Linked DNA regions of Lichenibacterium dinghuense. The protein of the gene in region 1 interacts with the protein of each later gene in a pairwise test. Links are inferred from orthologs where the notes say so. Each region holds a gene or a part of one and is shown on either strand. Other genes may lie near its edges.

Region 1 (6,029 bases):
ACGGGGCTGGAGGTCGGCGTCATCGGCGGCGTCACGGCCGCCCTGTCCGCGGTGATGAACAACGTCGACGCCTACACGGCCATGCTGCCCGCGGCGCGCGCCACGGTGCGCCGGAGCCGGCGCTCGCCGGCGCCCATCGTGGCGGCGCTCGGGGCCGCGTCCCTGCTCGGCGGGCTCGTGACCGCGATCGGCACGCCGCCCAACCTGCTCGTGTCGAGCCTCCGGCGAGAGATCGTCGGCGCGCCCTTCGGCGTGTTCGCCTTCGCGCCCGTGGGGGCCGCGGTCGCGGGCGCGGGCGTGCTGTTCCTCGCCGTCGCGTGGCGCCTGCTGCCGCGCGAGCAGCGCCGCGAGCGCGTGGAGGAGACGGCGCTCGCGGGCGACAGCTACACCAGCGAGGTTGCGGTCCCGGCGGGCTCGCCGCTCGTCGGGCAGACGGTGGCGTCCTTCCGCGCCCGTGCCGAGCGCAACGTCGCGGTCGCGGCCATCATCCGCGAGGACTACCGCCGCATCGCGGCGCGACGCGACACCGAGATCGAAGCCGGCGACGTGCTGGTGCTCAACTGCGAGCCCGACGCCCTGCAGGCCCTGATGGAGCGGGCGGGGTCGCTCATCGTCGGCGGCGGCACGGCGGGGCTCGAAGCGGACCGCATCGGCGTCGTGGAGGCCGTGGTCACGCCCACCTCGGAGCTGGTCGGCCTGTCGCCCGGCGAAGCGCGCCTCGACGAGCGCCACCGCGTCGGCCTGCTCGCCATCGGGCGGCGCGGCGCCGCCATCGCGGCGCGGCTGCGACGCACCAAGCTGCGCGCCGGCGACGTGCTGGTGCTCCAGGGCGAGCTCGACGCCATGGTGCCGACGCTGTCGGCGCTGGGGTGCCTCACGCTGGCCGAGCGCCGCCTGCGCCTCGGCCGGCGCCGCCGCATCGCCGTCCCCGCGGCGCTGCTCGCGGGCGCCCTGGCCCTGGCCGCCGCCGGCGCCCTGCCGCTCGCCGTGGCGCTGTTCTGCGCCGTCGCGGCCCTGGTCGGGCTCCGCGCCTTCACCATGACCGAGGTCTACAACAGCGTGGCCTGGCCGCTCGTCGTGCTGTTCGGCACGCTGCTGCCTGTCAGCGCGGCGCTCCGGCACTCTGGCGCGGCCGACCTGCTCGCCGGCCATCTCGCGGCGCTGGCCCACGGCGTGCCGGGCGGCTGGACCGTGGCGCTGACCCTGCTCGCCGCGCTCGTCGTCTCGCCCCTCGTCAACGGCGCCGCGACCGTGCTGCTGCTCGGGCCCGTCGCGGCCGGGCTGGCGGCGCGGCTCGGCTTCGCCGCGGACCCCTACCTGATGGCCGTCGCGGTCGGCGCCTCCTGCGACTTCCTGAGCCCCGTAGGATCGCGCAACAACATCCTGGCGCTCGGCGGCGAGCGCAACGCGGCCCGGCCCCCGTGGCGCCTGGGCCTCGCCCTGATGCTGGTGGTCGCGGCCGTCGGCACGGCGGCGATCCTGTTCGTGTGGCCGGTCCGATGAGCGCGCTGAACGATGTTCTGGCCGCCGTGGCGCGCCGCCTCGGCCTCGGCGCCGACCGCTCTTCCGGCGACGTCGAGCCCGCCGCCGAGCCCGGACTCGGCGACGCGCCGCTCGACGTGCTGGCGTCGAAGCTGGCCTACAGCCATCTGCGCAACCGCCAGCAGCTGCTCGGCCCTCCGCCGACCACGCTGGGCCACCTCGACCAGAACCAGGCGGAGCTGCTGATCCGCGCCGCGGTCGCGGCCGCCATGGCGGACGGGCACCTCGACGACAACGAGGAGCGCATGCTGCGCTCCGCCCTGTCGACGCTGGAGTCGCAGGCCGGCGAGCCGGGCTTCATCACGGCGGCCATCAAGCGGCCGCTGCCGCTCGAGGTGCTGCTGCGCGACGTGCGCGACCCGCATCTGGCGTCGCTGGTCTACGCCGCGTCGCTGCTGGCCATCGACAAGCACGGCGACATCAACCGCGCCTACATGCACTACCTCGCGACGCGGCTGCGCCTGCCCCCCGCGGTGTTGGAGCGCCTGCACAGCCAGTACGGCTACGCGCCCGCGTCGGTGCCCTGAGGGGCGTCGACGCCGCGGCGCCGCGAGGTTCTACCCCGCGGCGCCCGACATCTCGGCCACGGCGCGCTGCACCACGCCGCTGTCGAGCAGCATGCGGCGCGACAGGTCGGACAGCGTCACGAGGCCGATGGTGCGGCCGTTGAGGTCGAGCACGGGCAGGCGGCGCAGGTTGCGGGCGCCCATCAGGTTCAGCGCCGTCGTCACCGCGTCCTCCTGGCGGCAGGAGAAGATCGTGGTGGTCATCACCTCGCCCACCGTCACGGTCTTGTTGCTCAGCCCCTTGGCGACCACGCGGAACAGGATGTCGCGGTCCGTGATGATGCCCTGGAGGTCGTCCGCCGTCCCGACCGGCAGGGCGCCCACGCCGAGGTCGCCCATCGCCACGGCCGCCTCGGCCACGGTGGTCGAGGCTTCCACGAACTCCACGTCACGCGTCATCACGTCGGCGACTTGCACGGCCCGGCTCTCCCTCGCTTCGCCCCGTCCTAGCATGGATCGCCTCGGCGGCGGCCAGTTCCTCCGGGGTGTTGAGGTTGATGAAGGGGTCGAAGGGGTCGGTCGGCCAGTCCACGGCGGCGGGGGCGAGGCGGTCCAGGAACACGCCGACGCGCCGCAGCCCCTCGTCCTGGAGCGCCGCCCGCAGGGCGTGGCGCGCCGCGACGGGCCACAGCGCCGCGACCGGATGACGGCGCCCGCCGGAGGACGCCGCGACGGCGCCCGGGCCGGCGGCCATCAGGCGTGCGACGAAGTCTTCCGGCAGGAAGGGCGTGTCGACCGCGACCGTCACGGCCCGCGCGGCGCCGGGGTCCGCGGCGGCGGCCCAGTCGAGCCCGGCCAGCAGGCCGCCCAGCGGCCCGAGGCGGTGATCCCCGCCGTCGGCGATCACGGGCAGGCCGAGGTATAGTCCTGGGAGGTGTCCGTCGTGGCGGCTGACGGCGAGGAGGCCGCACTGCGGCGCCAGCCGCTCGATCGTCCGGGCGACGAGGGGGCGCTCGGCGAGGGGCGCCAGGGCCTTGTCGGTGCCCATGCGGCGGGATTCGCCGCCGGCCAGCACGATGCCGGGCGGACGCCTCACCGCTCCGCCGCGACGCCGCCGAGGGGCAGTGCCACTGCGGGGAAGCCGCCCTGGCCGCCGGTCAGCACCAGCGGCCCCGCCCAGAAGCCGCGGAGGTCGAGCGGCATGGTCGGGCTGTCGCGCAGCGGCGCGCCCGCGGCATCGGCCTCGGCCGCGACGGCGTGAAGGTCGACGCGGCCGTCCGGCAGCCCGGTCGCGGCGTCGAAGGTCAGGGCCAAGCCGGGGGCCGTCAGCTTCCCCTTCGGGATCCGCACGGTCCCGTCGCGGATCGACACATCCCACTGCGCCCTGTCGAACACGGTGGCGGGCCAGCGGCGGCTCACGTCGAGCGGCGAGCGACGGTCGCCGCGATGGAGGGCGCTGGCGAGCGACAGATTGGCCACGCGCGCGCCCTCGACCCCGACCTGCCCGTCGCCGGCGAGGTCGGCGACGACGTCGCGCAGGGTCGCGCCCTGACCGTCCAGCGCGGCGCGGGCCGTGATGGTGCCGTTGAGGCGCGCGCGGCCGCTCAGCCCGTCGGACAGCAGCCCGAGGTCGACGCGCTTGGCCGACACGTCCGCGTGTGCGCCGATGCCGTCCGCCCCGACGGTCAGCACCGCGCGCGCCTTCACCAGGCCGCCGTAGGCGCGCGCCTCGTCGAGCGTCACCTCGAGCCGCTCGCCGCGCACCAGGGCCGCGAAGGCGGCGTCCTCCAGGGTGACGCGGCCGAGGCGCGCCGTCGCGGCGGAGATCCTCAGGTCGACGTCGGTCGCGAAGGGCGACGCGGTGAGGGCCTTCCGGTACAGGTCGCGGATGTCGGGCGCGTCGGGGTCGCCGAGGGACCTGACGTCGAGCGAGTCGGTCGCGAGCGTGCCGGCGACGAGGCCGCGCCCGGCCTCCTGGCGCCACGCGAGGCTGCCTTCGAGGCGCGTCTGGTCCAGCCGGATCTGGGCGTCGGACAGCGACAGGTCGTGGAGCTTGGCGACGAGCAGGCCGCCGATCTGGACGCGCCGCGAGGCGAGCGACGCCGGCGCGTCGTCCCAGGCGTGGAGGAAGCGGGGCAGGGACGGCGTCGCGAACGAGGCCCGGCCCGCGAACTGGACCTGCGGGACGATCGACAGCACGCCTTTGGCCGAGAAGTCGAAGAGCGGCGACTCGACCTGCAGCGAGGCGAGCGATCCCGCCGGTTCCGGCCCCGATCCCCTGTCGCGAAGCGTGCCGGTGAACTGGGCCGTGGTGCCGCGCAGCGTGGCCGTGCCGGACACCACGAGGCCTTCGCCCCGTCCGTCCCAGGCCGCGGAGGCGTCGATGCCGGTCACCAGCAGGTCCGCGAAGCCCGACGCGGAGCGCGTCTTCAGAAGGCCAGACCGCAGCCGCAGCATGACGGGCGCGCCGTGCGACGGCGCGTGGGCCGCGGCGCTGCCTTCCGCGAGCCGGTCGACATCCACCGTCAGGGTGGGCTCGACGAGGGTCGCCGAGCTCATCCGCCAGACGCCGCGCAGCAGCGACGGGATGTCGAGGTCGGCCTTCAGCAGGGGAGCGTCGAGCAGCACGGCGCCGTCCTCGGCCGAGGCCGACAGGCCGGTCGCCTGCAGCCGGGGGCGCGGGAGCAGCTTGAACGTGACGCCGCCCGCCGCGACGGCGTGCAGTCCGGCGTCCGGCCCCCATCCGTCGGCGAAGGCCTTCGCGGCCGCGGTGCGCGAAACGCGCCAGGGCGCCGCGGCGGCCGCCAGGGCAGCGGCCACCAGGATCACGGCCGTCAGCTTGGCGAGTCGCGTCATCCTTCTCCGCCGCAGCGATCCCCCGTCCGTCCCGACGCCGCGCATCGGCCGCGGCGCGTGCCGAACACAGCGGCGGTTAGTGGCCAATCGTGGCGCAAATGTCACGGCTTAACATCGTGTCAACCGTAGCCGTCCGAATGAGCTTCCTGAAAGCTCGGGACAAGCAAGGCGCCATAAAAAGAGCGGATTGGAACGGCGATTTGGGGGGCGAAAACGTCGATCGGCCGTCGGTTCAACCCCGACGGAGGGACTGATCGACGCGGGTGAATTGGGTGCGGCGCCCCTGCCTTCCGCGCGACCCCGAGGGCTTTGAACCATGCTGCTGAGCGATGACGACCGACGCTTCCGCGCGCCGAGGGCGTTGACCGGCCGTGTAGCGGCGCTGCTGCTGTCCACGGTCGCTGTCGCGTCCTTCGCCGTCCCGGCCGTGGCGCAGGAGGACGACGCCGGCAGCGGGCAGGCCGAATGGGCCCAGCGCTACGACTCGGACGCGCGCCAGCAGGTGAAGAAGGAGTCCACCCCGACCCTGTCGCCCGCCACCGTCGCGGCCACCGAGGCGGCCGTGACCCAGTACCAGGGCATCGTGGCGCAGGGCGGCTGGGGCACCGTGCCCAACGTCGTCAACATGCACGTCGGCTCCAAGGGCCAGGCCGTCGCGGCGCTGCGCCATCGCCTGCAGGTGACCGGCGACCTCGACCAAGCGGCCGGCATGTCGCCGGTGTTCGACGCCTACGTCGAGGCGGCGGTGAAGCGTTTCCAGGCCCGCCACGGCCTCGGCCAGACCGGCATCGTGTCCAAGGAGACCGTGACGGCGCTCAACATCCCGGCCGACCTGCGCCTGAAGCAGCTCGAAACCAACCTCATCCGCCTGCGCTCCTTCTCGGGCGACCTCGGGCAGCGCTTCGTGATGGCCAACATTCCGGCCGCCTCGGTCGAGACGGTCGAGAACGGCGTGGTGTTCAGCCACCACGTCGCCGGCGTCGGCAAGGTCGACCGCCAGTCGCCCGTGATGCAGACCAAGGCGACCGACATCAACTTCAACCCCTACTGGACCGTGCCGGCCTCGATCATCCGCAAGGATTTGATCCCCAAGATGCAGGCCGACCCGAACTACCTGTCCGACAA
Region 2 (4,513 bases), 120 kb from region 1 along the record:
CACGCCGCCCGAGGTGCCGGACGACAGCGCGACGAGCCAGATCGCCGCCTTGACGGCGAGGATGAGCGCCACCGCGCCGACCAGCATGTGCCCGCCGAGGAGGTCGCCGATCACGTCGTAGCCGACGCCGAGCGCGCGCGGCTCGATGAGGCCGCCGATGCCGACCGCGATCCCGCCGATCGCCGGCCACCACATCCAGTGGATCGGCAGGCGCTCGAACAGGTCCTCGCAGGCGTAGAGCAGCTTCGTCAGCAGCGTGGCGACGAGGCCGGCCGCGAGGCCGATCAGCGCCGCGGCGCCGATGCCCCAGGCGCCCTGCGCGGGGTCGGCCGCGAAGGGAAAGAGCGGCCCAGCCCCGAACAGCAGCGGGCGCCAGCAGATCGCCGCCATGGCGGCCGCCACCACGGGAACGAAGGAGCGCGGCCGCCACTCGAACAGCAGGAGCTCGACCGCGAGCAGCACGGCCGCGACCGGCGTGCCGAAGATGCCCGTCATGCCGGCGGCGGCGCCCGCGACGAGCAGCGTCTTGCGCTCGGCGGCGCTGAGGTCGAAGAACTGCGCGAAGAGCGAGCCGATGGCGCCGCCCGTCATGATGATCGGCCCTTCCGCGCCGAACGGTCCGCCGGTGCCGATCGACACCGCCGAGGAGATCGGCTTCAGCACCGCCACCTTCGGCGACATGCGGCTGCCGCCGATCAGGATCGCCTCGATCGCCTCGGGGATGCCGTGGCCGCGGATCTTCTCCGAGCCGAAGCGCGCCATCAGGCCGACGACGAGCCCGCCGATCACCGGGGCCGCGACCGTCCAGGCGCCGCGGTGGATCGCGCCCATCGGGCGCACGACCGTGTCGAGCGCGCCGAACCACACCACGTTGGTGATGAGCACGATGAGCTTCACCAGCACCCAGGCCGCGAAGGCGCCGCCGGAGCCGATCAGCAGCGCCATGGCGGCGAGCATGAGCAGCCTCGGGTCCGCCTTGAAGTCCGCCAGCCGCCGCTCGTCCACCCGCGCCGGCGCGGCCTTCGCCTCCGCTCCGTCCGATCCCGCCATGTCCAGCCCTCGCCCCGTGATACCCCGCTATATGTGTCGTGATACGATATATTCTAGTCACGACGGGGAGCGGGCATGATGGCGAATGGAGAGCGGTCGATCGGTCCCGACCAGTACCGGGCGCTCGCGCGCTTCCGGCACGAGCTGAGGCGCTTCCTGTCCTTCAGCGAGGCCGCCGCCGCGGCGGCGGGCCTGCCGGTCCAGCAGCACCAGGCATTGCTGGCCATCGCGGGGCACGAGGGCGCGGGGCGCCCGAGCGTCGGCACGCTGGCCGAGCGCCTCGTCGTGGCGCCCCACACCGCGGCCGAGCTCGCCTCGCGCATGGCCGAGGCGGGGCTGATCGTGAAGGCGCATCCCGCGGCCGACCGCCGCCGCACGGAGCTGGCCCTGACCGCGAAGGCCGAGGCGCTGCTGGCCGGGTTGACCGAGGTGCACCTGCGCGAGCTGGAGCAGCTGGAACCGGCGCTGGCGCGGGCGCTCGGGCGGGCGGACCCGCCGAGGTAGCGGGAGCGCGGCGATCAGGCGCCGGGGAAGGGCGTGCCCGTCATGCGCCCGCAGGCGGCGAGCAGCCCGTCCTGCAGGGCGACGTCGCGGGCCGCGCCGCTGGCCGGCTTCGGCCTGCGGTGGAAGAAGTAGCCGCCGGTGCCGGTCGCGGCGGGGTCGTCGCTCACGGCGAGCCACACCTGCGTGCGGTGCGCGGCGTCGAGGTCGCCGGTCGCGCGGGGGCCGCCCATCTTGGTCGCGACCCAGCCGGGCTCCAGCGCGTTCGACAGCGTGCCGGGCCACAGCCGCGCCGCCGCGAAGGCGATCTGCGCGTCGTGGAGCTTGGTGTCCGAATAGGCCTGCGTCCCGTTCCAGCTTCGGCGCCGCCAATCGAGGTCGTCGAGGTCGGCCCGGCCGCGGCGATGCAGCTCGGACGACACGTAGACCAGCCGCTTCGGCGGGGTCATCAGGGCGGTGAGCAGGTACGGCGCCAGCGTGTTGACCTGAAAGACGTGGCTGAAGCCGTCGCCGGTCGCGAGCCGGTGCTTCTCGCGGTAGCCCACGGCGGCGTTGTGGATCACGGCGTCGAAGCGGCCGAGCGCGTTCGCCTCATCGGCCATGCGCCGCACCTGCGCGAGGCTCGCGAAATCGGCCACGAGCGCGCGCTCGGCGCCCGGCACGGCCGCCAGGGCGTCGGCCGCGCGGGCCGGGCTCCGCCCGTGCAGCACGACGGCGTGCCCGTCCTCGACGAGAAGCCGCGCCGCCGCGAGCCCGAGCCCGTCCGACGATCCCGTCACCAACACCCGCGCCATGCCGGCCCCTCCCGCTCGGGAGGGAGACGCGCGAGCCCCGTCCTCAGGCGCCGAGGGCGGCGAGCCTGATGATGCGGCACGGCGTCCCGGCCGGGGCCGGGGGCGCGTTGGGCGGGCGGACGATCAGGCAGTCCGCGTCGGACAGCGCCTTCAGCAACGACGAGTCCTGGCGGCTGCCGGCGGCCACGCGCGCCACGCCGTCCGGCGAGGGAAGGATGCGGCTGCGCACGTAGTCCTGCCGGCCGTCGTTGGCCCCCATCGGCTCGGCCAGCACGGCCGCCTCGGTCGGGTCGTCGCCGGCGTGGCGGTCGCCCGCGAGCGCGCGCACCAGCGGCGCGACGAAGAGCATGCCGCAGACGATGGCCGAGACCGGGTTGCCGGGCAGGCCCAGGACCTGGATGGGGCCGAGGTGCCCGTGCATCAGCGGCTTGCCGGGCCGCATGGCGATGCGCCAGAAGCCGAGTTCCATGCCCTCGGCCACCAGCGCCCGCTGCACGAGGTCGTGGTCGCCGACCGAGGCGCCGCCGAGCGTGACCAGGAGGTCGGCGCCGCCGTCGCGGGCCCGCGCCAAGGCGCCGGCCAGTGCCCCCATGTCGTCTGGAGCGATGCCGAGGTCGATCGCCTCGGCGCCGGCCGCCTCGGCCAGCGCCATCACGGCGAAGCTGTTCGAGGCCACGATCTGGCCGGGGCCGGGCGCGCCGCCGGGCTGCACCAGCTCGTCGCCGGTGGCCAGCACGGCGACGCGCGGCCGGCGGAACACGGGCAGCGCCGCGTGGTTCATCGCGGCCGCCAGCGCGACGTCGGCGGCGCCGAGCCTTTTCCCAGCCCGCAGCAGAACCTCGCCCTCGCGGAAGTCCTGGCCGGCGCGGCGGATGTGGCGGCCGAGCGGCTCGGCCCCGAGCACGCGGACTGTTCCGGTCTCGCCGCCCACCGTGCCGCCCTCGGTGTTCTCCTGGAGCACCACCGCGTCGGCGCCGGGCGGCACCGGCGCGCCGGTGAAGATGCGCGCCGCCTGCCCCGGCCCGACGTGCCCCGGGAAGGCGCGGCCGGCCGCGCTCTCGCCCAGCACCGCGAGCACCGCCGGCAGCGTTGCGAGGTCGGCCGCGCGCACCGCGTAGCCGTCCATCGCCGACACGTCGCAGGGCGGCTGCGTCCGCAGCGCGGCCAGGTCCTGCGCCAGCGTGCGGCCGGCTGCGCCGCGCAGCGGCACCGTCTCAACCGCCTCCGGCCGGCGGGCGGAGCCGAGGATCGCCGCGAGCGCGTCGGCGACGGGGGTGAGCGGGGCGGAGCCCATCAGCGGTCCGCCAGGAAGTCGCCCGACTTGCCGCCGCGCTTTTCGACGAGGCGGATGTCCGTGATGCGGATGCCGCGGTCGACCGCCTTGACCATGTCGTAGACGGTGAGACAGGCCACCGACACGGCGGTCAGCGCCTCCATCTCGACGCCGGTGCGCCCCGCCACCTTGACGGTGGCCCGCACCGCGACGCGCGGCGGCCCGTCCTCGGCGCGGAGGTCGACCTTGACGGAGGAAAACGCCAGCGGGTGGCACAGCGGGATGAGGTCGTGGGTGCGCTTGGCCGCCATGATGCCGGCGATGCGCGCGGTGCCGAGCACGTCGCCCTTCTTGGCGTCGCCGGAGCGGATCAGCGCCAGCGTTTCCGGCGCCATCAGCACCGTGCCTTCCGCGACGCCGACCCGCTCGGTCACGTCCTTGTCGCCGACGTCGACCATGCGGGCCTCGCCCGCGGCGTCGATGTGGGTGAGGCCGCTCACGCCGGGTCCGCCAGGAGCGCGCGGGTGGCCGCCGCGACGTCGTCCTGCCGCATCAGGCTCTCGCCGACCAGCACGGTGCGCATCCCGACGCGGGCGAGGCGCGCGCAGTCGGCCGCCGTGAAGATGCCGCTCTCGCCCACGGCGACGCGGTCGGCCGGGATGCGCGGCGCCAGCCGCTCGGAGACGGCGAGGTCGGTCGCGAAGGAGCGGAGGTCGCGGTTGTTGACGCCGATGAGGCGGCACGGCAGCTCCAGCGCGCGGTCGAGCTCCTCGGCGGTGTGGACCTCAACCAGCACGTCCATGCCGAGGTCGCCGGCCGCGGCGGCGATGTCGCGCGCCGCGGCGTCGTCGAGCGCCGCCATGATCACCAGGATGCAGTCGGCGCCCCAGGCGCG

What was found.
Region 2: the proteins of mobA (region 1) and L7N97_RS00195 interact in binary tests that used the Escherichia coli proteins (3 or more experiments, as listed by UniProt). The link is inferred for Lichenibacterium dinghuense from one-to-one orthologs.

Annotation. Positions count from the first base shown.
Region 1 is NZ_JAJLMN010000001.1:161,082-167,110, reverse strand. Bases 1,321-4,320 are described here. They hold mobA (molybdenum cofactor guanylyltransferase MobA), read right to left. Parts: upstream 3,145-4,320; coding sequence 2,497-3,144; downstream 1,321-2,496. Other genes in these bases: L7N97_RS00790 (AsmA family protein), read right to left, coding at 3,141-4,320; L7N97_RS00800 (CBS domain-containing protein), read right to left, coding at 2,100-2,525; L7N97_RS00805 (DUF533 domain-containing protein), read left to right, coding at 1,500-2,069; L7N97_RS00810 (SLC13 family permease), read left to right, coding at 1,321-1,503. Also shown: more of L7N97_RS00810, read left to right, coding at 1-1,320; more of L7N97_RS00790, read right to left, coding at 4,321-4,904; L7N97_RS00785 (L,D-transpeptidase family protein), read left to right, coding at 5,221-6,029. UniProt on the Escherichia coli protein: Transfers a GMP moiety from GTP to Mo-molybdopterin (Mo-MPT) cofactor (Moco or molybdenum cofactor) to form Mo-molybdopterin guanine dinucleotide (Mo-MGD) cofactor.
Region 2 is NZ_JAJLMN010000001.1:38,973-43,485, forward strand. The notes cover bases 1,515-4,513. They hold L7N97_RS00195 (molybdopterin molybdotransferase MoeA), read right to left. Parts: upstream 3,640-4,513; coding sequence 2,389-3,639; downstream 1,515-2,388. Other genes in these bases: L7N97_RS00185 (MarR family winged helix-turn-helix transcriptional regulator), read left to right, coding at 1,515-1,554; L7N97_RS00190 (SDR family NAD(P)-dependent oxidoreductase), read right to left, coding at 1,569-2,345; moaC (cyclic pyranopterin monophosphate synthase MoaC), read right to left, coding at 3,639-4,118; trpC (indole-3-glycerol phosphate synthase TrpC), read right to left, coding at 4,115-4,513. Outside these bases: L7N97_RS00180 (chloride channel protein), read right to left, coding at 1-1,050; more of L7N97_RS00185, read left to right, coding at 1,126-1,514. UniProt on the Escherichia coli protein: Catalyzes the insertion of molybdate into adenylated molybdopterin with the concomitant release of AMP.